DNA from 3 places in the Pseudarthrobacter sp. LT1 genome. Region 1 is predicted to be linked to each of the others. Evidence: riboswitches for the same ligand, from Rfam matches in the RefSeq annotation. Region 1 holds a riboswitch; each other region holds the start of a gene.

The links. Region 1 has a riboswitch for cyclic di-AMP ahead of VIK36_RS03610 (hypothetical protein). Riboswitches for the same ligand answer to the same signal wherever they lie in the genome.
Region 2: another riboswitch for cyclic di-AMP. It lies ahead of VIK36_RS12140 (C40 family peptidase); the one in region 1 lies ahead of VIK36_RS03610 (hypothetical protein).
Region 3: another riboswitch for cyclic di-AMP. It lies ahead of VIK36_RS21470 (glycoside hydrolase family 16 protein); the one in region 1 lies ahead of VIK36_RS03610 (hypothetical protein).

Annotation. Positions count from the first base shown of each region.
Region 1 is NZ_CP141830.1:741,863-745,128, reverse strand. Features, by position in the region: gene VIK36_RS03615 (glycosyltransferase family 39 protein) at 1-1,324, shown strand, start outside; cyclic di-AMP (ydaO/yuaA leader) riboswitch at 1,595-1,756, shown strand; gene VIK36_RS03610 (hypothetical protein) at 1,762-2,472, shown strand; gene VIK36_RS03605 (glyoxalase superfamily protein) at 2,697-3,131, opposite strand; gene upp (uracil phosphoribosyltransferase) at 3,176-3,266, opposite strand, start outside.
Region 2 is NZ_CP141830.1:2,584,096-2,587,361, forward strand. Features, by position in the region: gene VIK36_RS12125 (DNA alkylation repair protein) at 1-346, opposite strand, end outside; gene VIK36_RS12130 (TraR/DksA family transcriptional regulator) at 343-702, opposite strand; gene VIK36_RS12135 (hypothetical protein) at 724-1,539, opposite strand; cyclic di-AMP (ydaO/yuaA leader) riboswitch at 1,792-1,962, shown strand; gene VIK36_RS12140 (C40 family peptidase) at 1,966-2,811, shown strand; gene VIK36_RS12145 (protein adenylyltransferase SelO) at 2,919-3,266, opposite strand, start outside.
Region 3 is NZ_CP141830.1:4,568,652-4,571,917, forward strand. Features, by position in the region: gene rpsR (30S ribosomal protein S18) at 1-118, opposite strand, end outside; gene VIK36_RS21460 (single-stranded DNA-binding protein) at 244-819, opposite strand; gene rpsF (30S ribosomal protein S6) at 892-1,197, opposite strand; cyclic di-AMP (ydaO/yuaA leader) riboswitch at 1,586-1,737, shown strand; gene VIK36_RS21470 (glycoside hydrolase family 16 protein) at 1,741-2,844, shown strand; gene VIK36_RS21475 (glycosyltransferase family 4 protein) at 2,967-3,266, shown strand, end outside.

The DNA.
Region 1 (3,266 bases):
GGTGGTTTCCGCGGGCTGGTGGCTCGTGGCCGTGCAGCTGACGCCGGCCAACATGCGGCCCTACATTGGCGGTTCGCAGGACAACTCCATCCTGGAGCTGACCCTTGGCTACAACGGACTGGGCCGGCTGACGGGCGACGAAACGGGCAGCGTGGGTGGCGGCAACGGCTGGGGCGTTCCCGGCCTGTTCCGGATGTTCAACAATGAGTTCGGTGGCCAGATCGCCTGGCTGCTGCCCTCCGCCCTGATCCTTGCGGCCGGCCTGCTGTGGGTCGGCAGGCGTGCATCGCGGACGGATCCGGTGCGGGCGTCCGTGCTGGTCTGGGGCTCCTGGGTGCTGGTGACCGGCCTGGTGTTCAGCTTCATGGCAGGCATCATCCACCCCTACTACGCGGTGGCGCTGGCGCCGGGCATCGCCGGGCTGACCGGCCTGGGTGCAGGTCTGCTGTGGCAGCGCAGGCAGCAGGCGGCCGCCGCAATCGGGCTCGCGGCTGCAGTGGCCGCGGCAGCCCTGACGGCGTTCTTCCTGCTGGGCACCACCTCGGCCTACGGTCCGTGGCTGCGGTGGGTGGTCCTTGCAGGCGGGCTGGCCGGGGCAGCAGGCGCGGGCTTCAGCCAGTTCCTGGGCATGCGTTCGGTGCAGCGGACGACGGCGGCGCTGGCCATCGCTGCAACGCTCGCCGGGCCGCTGGCCTTCTCCATCTCCACCGCGTCCACAGCGCACAGTGGGGCAATTGTCAGTGCCGGCCCCATTTCCGGATTCGGCGCAGGGCCAGGCGGTGCCCCCGCCGGCGTCCGGAACAGCCGGAACGGCTCCGGCGCGAACAGCACCGGCCCTACAGGTATTGCGGGGCAGGGCAACACAAACCCGGGCAGTACGGCACAGGGCAATACGGGGCAGGGCTTCCGGCAGCCGAATGCCCAGGGCGGCACGGGCTTCGCCGGCGGCCGCGGGGGTGGCGCGGGCGGCCTCCTGGGTGCGCCCACGCCGTCGGCTGATCTGGTCGCCGCGCTCAAGAGCAGCGCCTCGAGTTACACCTGGGCCGCGGCCGTGGTGGGCTCCAACAACGCCGCAGGTTACCAACTGGCAACGGAGCTGCCGGTCATGGCGGTGGGCGGCTTCAACGGTACCGACCCCTCCCCCACGTTGGCGCAGTTCCAGGACCTGGTAGCCCTGGGAGAGATCCATTACTTCATCGGCGGCGGAGCCATGCGCTCCAACAGCGGTTCCGACGCTGCCACCCGGATCGCGGAGTGGGTGGCAGCCAATTTCACGTCGCAGAGCATTGGCGACACTACGGTCTACGAACTGACCGGCCACTAGCGGAGGACGCCCGGGCCCGGGCTGCATGATGGCTTGGCACGCGAGTGCCGGGGCTGCATGGTGCCCGGCACGGCAGGTACCCACCCGGCGGGGCTGCATGATGCCCGGCCGGGCAGGTCCCCACCCGGATACTCCCCGTCGCAGCCAGGCAACTCGACGCGCTGCCGGCCGTGACTTCCGTTACCTAAATGTGACTTTCACTTGATCTTCCTGTACCGTCGACTGGGTGCGGTCCCCGTTCGGGCCGCATATCCCGGGTTGACGCCAAGCTCTGCCGCTTCCCCGGATTTCCGATTGAGCAACGGCAGAGGCGGGGGACCCACCGTCCCGGGCAATGAATGCCCTTGGGGTTAAGCCAGTACGTGATTTTCCCGTACGGCCGGATGCCCTCATCCGAACCCGACAGCTAACTCCGCAGGTGTGAGAGGCGATCAATCATGTTCAAAAACACGGCAGAAGCACGCCTGCATGCCAAGGCTAAACATAAGGCCACGCAGCAGGCAAAGAAAACCACCCTGGGCCGCCGGGCCGGAATCCTCGCAGTATCCTGCGCGGTGCTGGTTGGGGTCGGCGCAGCCGGCCAGGCCACCAGCAGCATGGCCCCGGTGTCATCAACCCAGGCAACTCAGGCAGCGTCCGATGCCCAAATGAGCATCGAGAAGAGTGAGATCCGTTCCAACCCGGCGGCGAGCCCCGCTCCCGCTGCAATCGCAGTGGCTCCACAGGCGGCGGAGCCCGCTCCCGCGGCCCCGGCACCCGCCGCCCCCGCGCCGGCCCCTGCACCTGTACCCGCACCCGAGCCCGCCCCGGCTCCGGAGCCGGCACCCGTCGTCGCGGTCAATGACCCCGCCGGCGCCCAGGCCTACGCCGCCAGCCAGTTGGCCACGTACGGATGGGGTCCGGACCAGATGCAGTGCCTCCAGACGCTGTGGACCAAGGAATCGGACTGGACCACTACGGCCACTAATCCCAGCAGCGGTGCGTACGGAATCGTCCAGTCCCTCCCTGCTGAGAAGATGGCCAGCTCCGGCGCCGACTACCTCACCAATTACCGCACGCAGATCAACTGGGGCCTGAACTACATCAAGCTCAGCTATGCCTCCCCGTGCGGTGCGCTCAACTTCCACCTGGCGCACAACTGGTACTAGCCACCGCTCCCCTGCGGCTGCGCGCCGAAGGACCACCTTCCGCGGAGCCTCCCCTGCATTGACCGCGGCCGACGGCGCGTGCCGGCTCCCCGCCGTCGTACGCCTTGGGCAGGGCCACAGCAGGGAATTGCAGCGTCATCGACGGCCCGCATCCATAGGGATGCGGGCCGTGGTGCTTTAATCCCAGGCTGCCTTAACCCTCAAGGTGCTTCAGCTGCAGTGCCTCATGGTGCGGTGCTTGGGGTTGCGGTGCTTTGGGCCGCGGTGCTTGGGGTTGCGTCCGGCCCGGCGTTCCGCCACGGGATGTACTGGACGGACCACTTGTTGCCATCAGGATCGGCGAAGTAGACAAAGTGGCCCCAGGGCAGCACTTCGATGTCACTGACGTCCACACCATTGTTCCTCAGGTGGTCGTGCGCTGCCTGGATGTCGTCCACCACCATCTGGAGCGTGGTTCCCGTGCCGGGTGGGGCGTCCAGGAGCCCCTCGCCCATGCAGATGGAGCAGGCCGACCCGGGCGGGGTCAACTGCACAAAGCGGATGTCGTCCGAAGGCCGCTCGTCGTAGTCGGCGTTGAAGCCCACCTTGTTGACGTAGAAATCCTTGGCCCGGTCAACGTCGGACACGGGGACATAGACAAGTTCCAGTTTCCAGTCCATCCGCACAGGCTAACCGCGGGGACGGCTTCAAAAAAGGGTGAAAACTACCCTGCGATGCCGTACAGGCGGTCGCCGGCGTCACCCAGGCCGGGAACGATGTAGGACTTCTCGTTGAGTTTCTCGTCGATGGAGGCC
Region 2 (3,266 bases), 1.8 Mb from region 1:
GGAAACCCTCCAGCCGGGTCAGGTCAGAGTGACGGAGCAGCCGCACCCGTGACTGCAGCAGGACCACCGCTGCCAGGCGGCGCTCGAACACCGGCCGGGAACCGGGCCGCGGCTGGCCCCACAGGGCGGAGGCCAGCATGACCGTGCCGTCATGGTCCAGGTCCTTGAACTTCCGCAGCGCATCGCGCACGGTCCCGCGAACGGCCCCCACAGAGGAACCATAAGAGGCAAGCACCCCGCCCAGCCGTGCCCCGACGTCGTCCGCCCGGTACCAGGCGCCCTCGTTCTGCAGGGTCCGGTCCACGAAATCCGCCGCCGCGGACACAACGTCCGCCGTACCGGTCATCGCCCGCGCCCGGACGCCGCGTGGTGGATGCAGTACGGGGTCCACGGGCGGGCTTCCAGCCTGCCCTCGGCGATGGGCTCCCCGCATACGGCGCAGGTTCCATAGGTCCCCGCCGCCAGCCGGGCAAGCGCCGCTTCAATCTGGTCCAGGCCCGCCGAACTCTGTTTCAGGAGCGCAGAGGCCTGTGAGAGTTCGAAGGCGATGGTGGCACCCTCGGGATCGTGCTCGTCGTCGACATTGGAACCCTGGCGCGCCGAGTTTGCTGCCTCGATGTCCGCCCGCAGCGCCGGCAACAGTGCCAGGCGCCGCGCCCGCTCCTCTTCGAGCAGCGCACGGAACCGTTCGAAATCTGGCATGGAGACAGCCTAACGCGTCAGTCAGTACCAGTTCAGGGTTACGGAGTGGTTCCAGGCCGCGCACGGTGAACCGTAGCGGTCACGGATGTAGCCCAGGCCCCATTCGATCTGGGTGCGATAGCTGGTGAGCCAGTCGCCGCCGGCGCTGGCGTACTTCCCCGGGGGCAGGGCCTGGGGAATTCCATAGGCTCCGGAGTAGGCGTTGGTGGCGGTGGTCAACCAGTTGGACTCCTTGGTCCACAGCTGGGCCAGGCACAGGAACTGGCCCTGGCCCCACCCGTAGGCGGGCAGGCGTCCGGACGCGTAGCTTTTCGCCCCGGCGGGATCATTGACCGCGCCGGGGGCCGGACCGGGTTGGGCCGGATTGGCCTGGGCAGGGTCGGCACGGGGTGCGGGCTCCTGGGGCTGCCGGGCTGCCGCTGCGGCACCCTTGGCTGCGGCCTCCGCCTGTCCGCGGGCCTGCTCCTCAGCGGCGGCGCGCTTGGCCGCCTGGGCCGCCTCATAGGCAGCCAGTGCAGCCCAGCCCTGCCGGTACCCACCCTCCATGGCCGCCGTCGTACCTTTCAGCGTGGCGAGCTGGGCGGTCAGCTCAGTGCCGTGCCGCTGCTCCTCCGCGACCTGCCCGGCCAGCGAAGCCTGGGCAGAACGTGCGGCGTCCAGTTTTGCTTTCGCTTCCCCGGACAGGCGTTCCCGCTCGCCCTTGGCGGCCTTTTCCTGTGCGGTGAGCGCGGTGGCCGTCTTTTCGGCGGCCGCAGCATTGCTGACCAGGGTGGCCAGGGCAACCGCCATGAGGCCCCCGTCAAGGGGGAGCCTCCCCAAGGTCACGAACGGGCGCATGGTCCCGAAGCTTACCGTCGGGATTGGGCGCAGGGCAGGGGCCTGTTTCCACATTGTTACCGTGCTTCACGGGCAAAGTATCACCTGAGGTCAGGCCCTGGCTCGCGGTGTATGTCCAGACGTTTGCCCAATGCGAGAGAACAACCTCGTATGTTATCCAAATGTGACAATCACGCCGCACGTGGGTTATGGTCTTTTGGTGTCCCTCTCAGACGGGACATTCCCGTCAGCATGCCGAGCCCTGCCGCTGATCATGGGATTCAACCGCTCCAGTTGGCAGGGACGGGGGAACCAAGTTTCCGCGGCCACTTGTGGCCTTGGGGTTAAGTCGATAGCGCCTCCGCACATCGCGGGGTTGCTTCCGGCCGGGTATCTCCAGCCCGAACCCGACAGCTCACCCCGCAGGCATGGGAGAGGCGATCAACCGTGTCAAAAATTTCAACCACTGCCCGTCACCGCGCGACCCCGGCCCGCTCCATTGTGCTCGAGGGCCTCGCAGTAACAGCCAAGTCCCAGGCCCGCTCCCTGGGCCGTCCCGCGCTCGCCGTTGCTGCGGCATCCGGCATTGCCTTCGGAGTCGGCGCCCCGGCCCATGCAGGTGTATCCGCCCCGGACACCACTGAGCAGACCAGCGTCCAGGCCACCTCGGCTCCTGCCGCCCCGGCCGCAGCCCCCGCCGCAGCAGCAGGGAACGTCCACACGGTCGTTTCCGGCGACACCCTCGGCGCCATTGCAGCAGCCTACGGCGTCAGCCTCAACGGCGTGCTGTCCGCCAACGGCCTGGGACTGTCCTCGGTCATCTACCCGGGCGACCAGATCCAGATTCCCGGCGCAGGCTACACCGCCGCCCCGGCGCCCGCCCCTGCAGCAGCACCCGTGCAGGCCGCAGCCGCCACCGCACCGGCGAACACCGGCATGAACATGTCCTACGCCTCGGCCACCCCGGTGGCATCCACCACCGGCACGGGCACCGGCGCTGCGATCCTCGCCTCGGCCTACAGCCAGCTGGGCTTCAAGCAGGATTGCACCGCCATGGTCGAGAAGGCTCTGCGCTCCGTCGGCAAGTCCGTGGGCGATCTGGCCCCCACCCAGTTCTTCCAGTACGGCACCGTCGTAGGCGCTCCCGCCCCCGGTGACCTGATCATCACCTCCGGCCACGTGGGCGTTTACGCAGGCAACGGCCAGGTTGTCAGCGGCGGCGTCAACGGCTTCGACACGCAGGTGCACTCCATCAGCTGGCTCGGCGGCTACTCCGCTGTGCGCGTAGCCTAGTCTTCGCACTGTCCGGCGCCGTTGGCGGCGCCGGACGAAGCAGGAGGGTGGCAGCCGGGAATACCGGCTGCCACCCTCCTGTCGTTTTACCCCGCGGGCCGCCTCGGTCAGGTCCCGCAGAAGGTCATGTAGCTGCCGAAGTCGTCGGGCGCCCCCTGCAGGTAACGTTCCAGCCCGGGCCGCTCGGTGAAGGGTTCACTGACCGCCTCCAGCAGCTGCTGCAGCGGAGCGAGGTTTCCGCCGGTGGCAGCGGACAGCGCCTCCTCCACAAGGTGGTTCCGCGGAATGTAGGCCGGGTTCACGCTGTCCATCAGCTCCGCGTCAGGCTGCAGCGCCTGCCACCGCTCCAGCCAGGCATCGAGGGCGGCCAGGTCAAGGACCATGCCGCGCACGGGACGGAGGTCCCCGCGGGCCGCTTTGCCCAGGTTGCGGAAGAACAAGGTGTAGTCCACGGG
Region 3 (3,266 bases), 820 kb from region 1:
CGCGGTCGGAGATGAACTTGCGCAGCAATGCTACGTCCTTGTAGTCGATGACAGTGATGTCAGCGGCCTTCAAGGGGTTGGACTTTGGTTTGGGCTTACGGAGTTCAGCCTTAGCCATCGTGGAGCTCCTATTCTAGGGAGCCCGTGGATGTTGATCCACGGGATGGTGGTGGTCCGACGGCGGCAGTGCCTTGGGTGCGTGGCGCACCCGGGCAGTCCCGGAGCCGGGCCGATATTTGGGTTTTAGAAGGGAGGTTCGGAATCGGGGCCGTTGCCCCAGCCGCCTGCGTTGGATACACCGGGCGTAGCCCAGGGATCGTCCTGTGCAGCCTGCTGGTTGCCGCCGCCCCAGCCTCCACCGGAGTTGCCACCCTGGTTTCCACCAGAGTTGCCGCCTCCGAAGCCACCGCCGCTGTTGCCGCCGCCGAAGCCGCCGCCACCCTGTCCGCCGGAGCGCTGGGTGCGGTTGACCTTGGCATTGGCGTAGCGCAGGCTGGGGCCGATTTCATCGACCTCAAGCTCGATAACGGTGCGCTTTTCGCCTTCTTTTGTTTCGTAGGAACGGCTCTTCAGGCGGCCGGTCACGATCACGCGCATGCCCTTGGTCAGGGATTCGGCGACGTTCTCGGCTGCTTCACGCCATACGGCAGCGCGGAGAAACAGGGTTTCCCCGTCCTTCCACTCGTTGGACTGGCGATCAAAGGTGCGGGGGGTGGAAGCGATGGTGAAGTTCGCTACTGCCGAACCTGACGGTGTGAACCGCAATTCCGGGTCATTGGTGAGGTTACCGATGACCGTAATGGTGGTCTCGCCTGCCATCTACTGCCTCCTTGTTCGATCCTGGGTGAAGAGTGCGTTTCCTGCGGGGTAAAGAATGAAGACGGTGCTGAATTACTCAGCAACAACCTTCTGCTCTTCGGGGCGGGTGATCTTGGTGCGCATGATGGTCTCGTTAAGAGACAGCTGGCGGTCAAGTTCCTTGGCGGTCTCCGGCTTGGCGGTGAAGTTCACCACGGCGTAGATACCTTCGGACTTCTTCTTGATGTCGTAAGCCAGACGGCGACGGCCCCAGATGTCAACCTTTTCGATGGTTCCACCATCGTTGGTGATGACGTTCAGGAACTTCTGAAGCGACGGCTCAACGGTACGCTCTTCGACCTCGGGGTCGATGATTACCATCAATTCGTAAGGACGCATATGTGAACCCACCTCCTTTGGGCTAAGCGGTTACGGCATTTCCGTAACAGGAGGTTCATTTGCGATTCCGTGCAATGCCTTGCCGCCGGAACGGAGGCAGGACGCAGCACAGACTTCAATATCCTAGTGCATTTGGACCCGATAGGCGATTCGCGCTTGACCCAAGGCTAGCCCCGCTGGAGGTGGGCAGCAGCCGGAGGTTCAGCCATGTGGAAAACCTGCAGCCAGCGGCGTCCGTTACCAATGCACTTTCGCCGACCGGGCAGCGCCACGCCAACGCAGTGAGGTCCGTTACCTAATTGTGATTCTTGGAGCCCTTTCGTGTACGGTCGTCCGGGGGCCGCCCCCAGCCGGCTCCAGTCCCGGATGCCGCCCAACTCTGCCGCGTCCGTGATTAACACCAGATACCAGGCAGAGGCGGGGGACCCGAGCGTCCCGGGCGAGGCCACGTGCCCGCCCTTGGGGTGAAGCCGCAACCCGCGGCCGGATGCCCTCATCCGAACCCGACAGCTAACTCCGCAGGCGATGAGAGGTAGCTTTTCCATGCCCGCACCCCGCAAAGGCAGCGCCAACCCAGCGCACCGTTATCAAAATGAGATAGATCCTGCCGGGACATCCCCGGCCTCCCGGTCCGGTGCTCCAGCCCAGGCGCGCCGTCGCTGGCCTCTTGCCGCCGGTCTTGCCGCAGCACTCCTCGGCCTAGGTTCCCTGGGCCTGGGCCTGACCCACGGTGACGGAACCGCGGATGTGGCGCGGGTGGCAAGTGCCGAGGATGCCGGCAGCGCCGTACCCAGCCAAACTCCGGACGTTCCGGTTCCCGCTCCAACGCCCGTCCCCGCAGTCGAGGCCGCTCCTGCCGCCGCTCCTTCCCCGGCAGAGGCACCGGCACCTGCCCCCGCGGCAGTGCCGGCACCCGCCGCGCCTGCCCCTCCCTCCGAATCCCCGATCGCAGTGGCGCCGGCAGCGGCACAGCTGGCAAGCAGCGGGACGCCTGCGCCCGCCGGGGTCCCCGGGAACTGGACCATGACCTTCGCCGACGAGTTCAACGGGGCCGGACTGGACGCCGCGAAGTGGTCCGGCTGCTGGTTCTCCCCCGGCTGCGGAACCATGAACAAGGTCTCCACCAGCCCGGCGAACGTCTCCGTGGCCAACGGCAACCTGGCCCTGGGCCTCAGCTCATCCACCTCCGGCGGACTGGTATCCACCAACCCGAGGGGCGGGGCGGGGACCGGCTTCCAGTTCACCACCGGCTACGTCGAGGCCAGGATCAAGTTCCCGGGCAACGCCAACGGCCTCTACAACTGGCCTGCCTTCTGGACCACCGGACAGTCGTGGCCGGCCACCGGCGAGAATGACATCGCCGAGGTGCTGCAGGCCAGGATGACCGTGAACTACCACTCCGGTTCCGGCTCCCACAACCAGGGCGGCGTGGGCGGCAACTGGGCCAACGAGTACCACACCTTTGGCCTGCACCGGATGCCAAACACCTCGGACGTGTACTTCGACGGCGTAAAGGTCAAGTCCTACCCCACCGACGACGGAAATGCCCCGCAGTACATCGTGCTGAATGTTGGCGCCTCCTCCACGAACCCGGCCTACGGCGCACCGTCCCAGATGATGGTGGACTACGTGCGCGCCTGGCAGTAGCAGGCCACGCACCCAGGTAAGAAGGGCGACGGCGGAACCTCCCGCCGTCGCCCTTTTTCGGCTTCCCTCAAGGTTGCCTAAAGCAACCCTCCGGGGACTATGTGATCCAGTACACTCTTGCAATGAAGCTCCTGTACGTGACGGAAAGCGTGCCCAACCGGGATCCGGAACTGGGGGATGGAAGCTCGATGATCCCGTACGAAGTGATCCTGCACCTCCCCCCTGACGTTGCCGTCACGCTGCTGACCTTCTCGGGTCCTGTTCCGGTTCCGGCAGAAATCAGGAACCGCTGCGATACCGTGTACGAACTGGCCCCGCGGGAAGAACTTTCGGCCTTTGCCCGCTCCATGGGCGGCCTTACGGGACTGGGAAAACACCGGCGGTCCACCCCGTCTGCCCGCGCAGCCGCCGCCCGGTTGTCC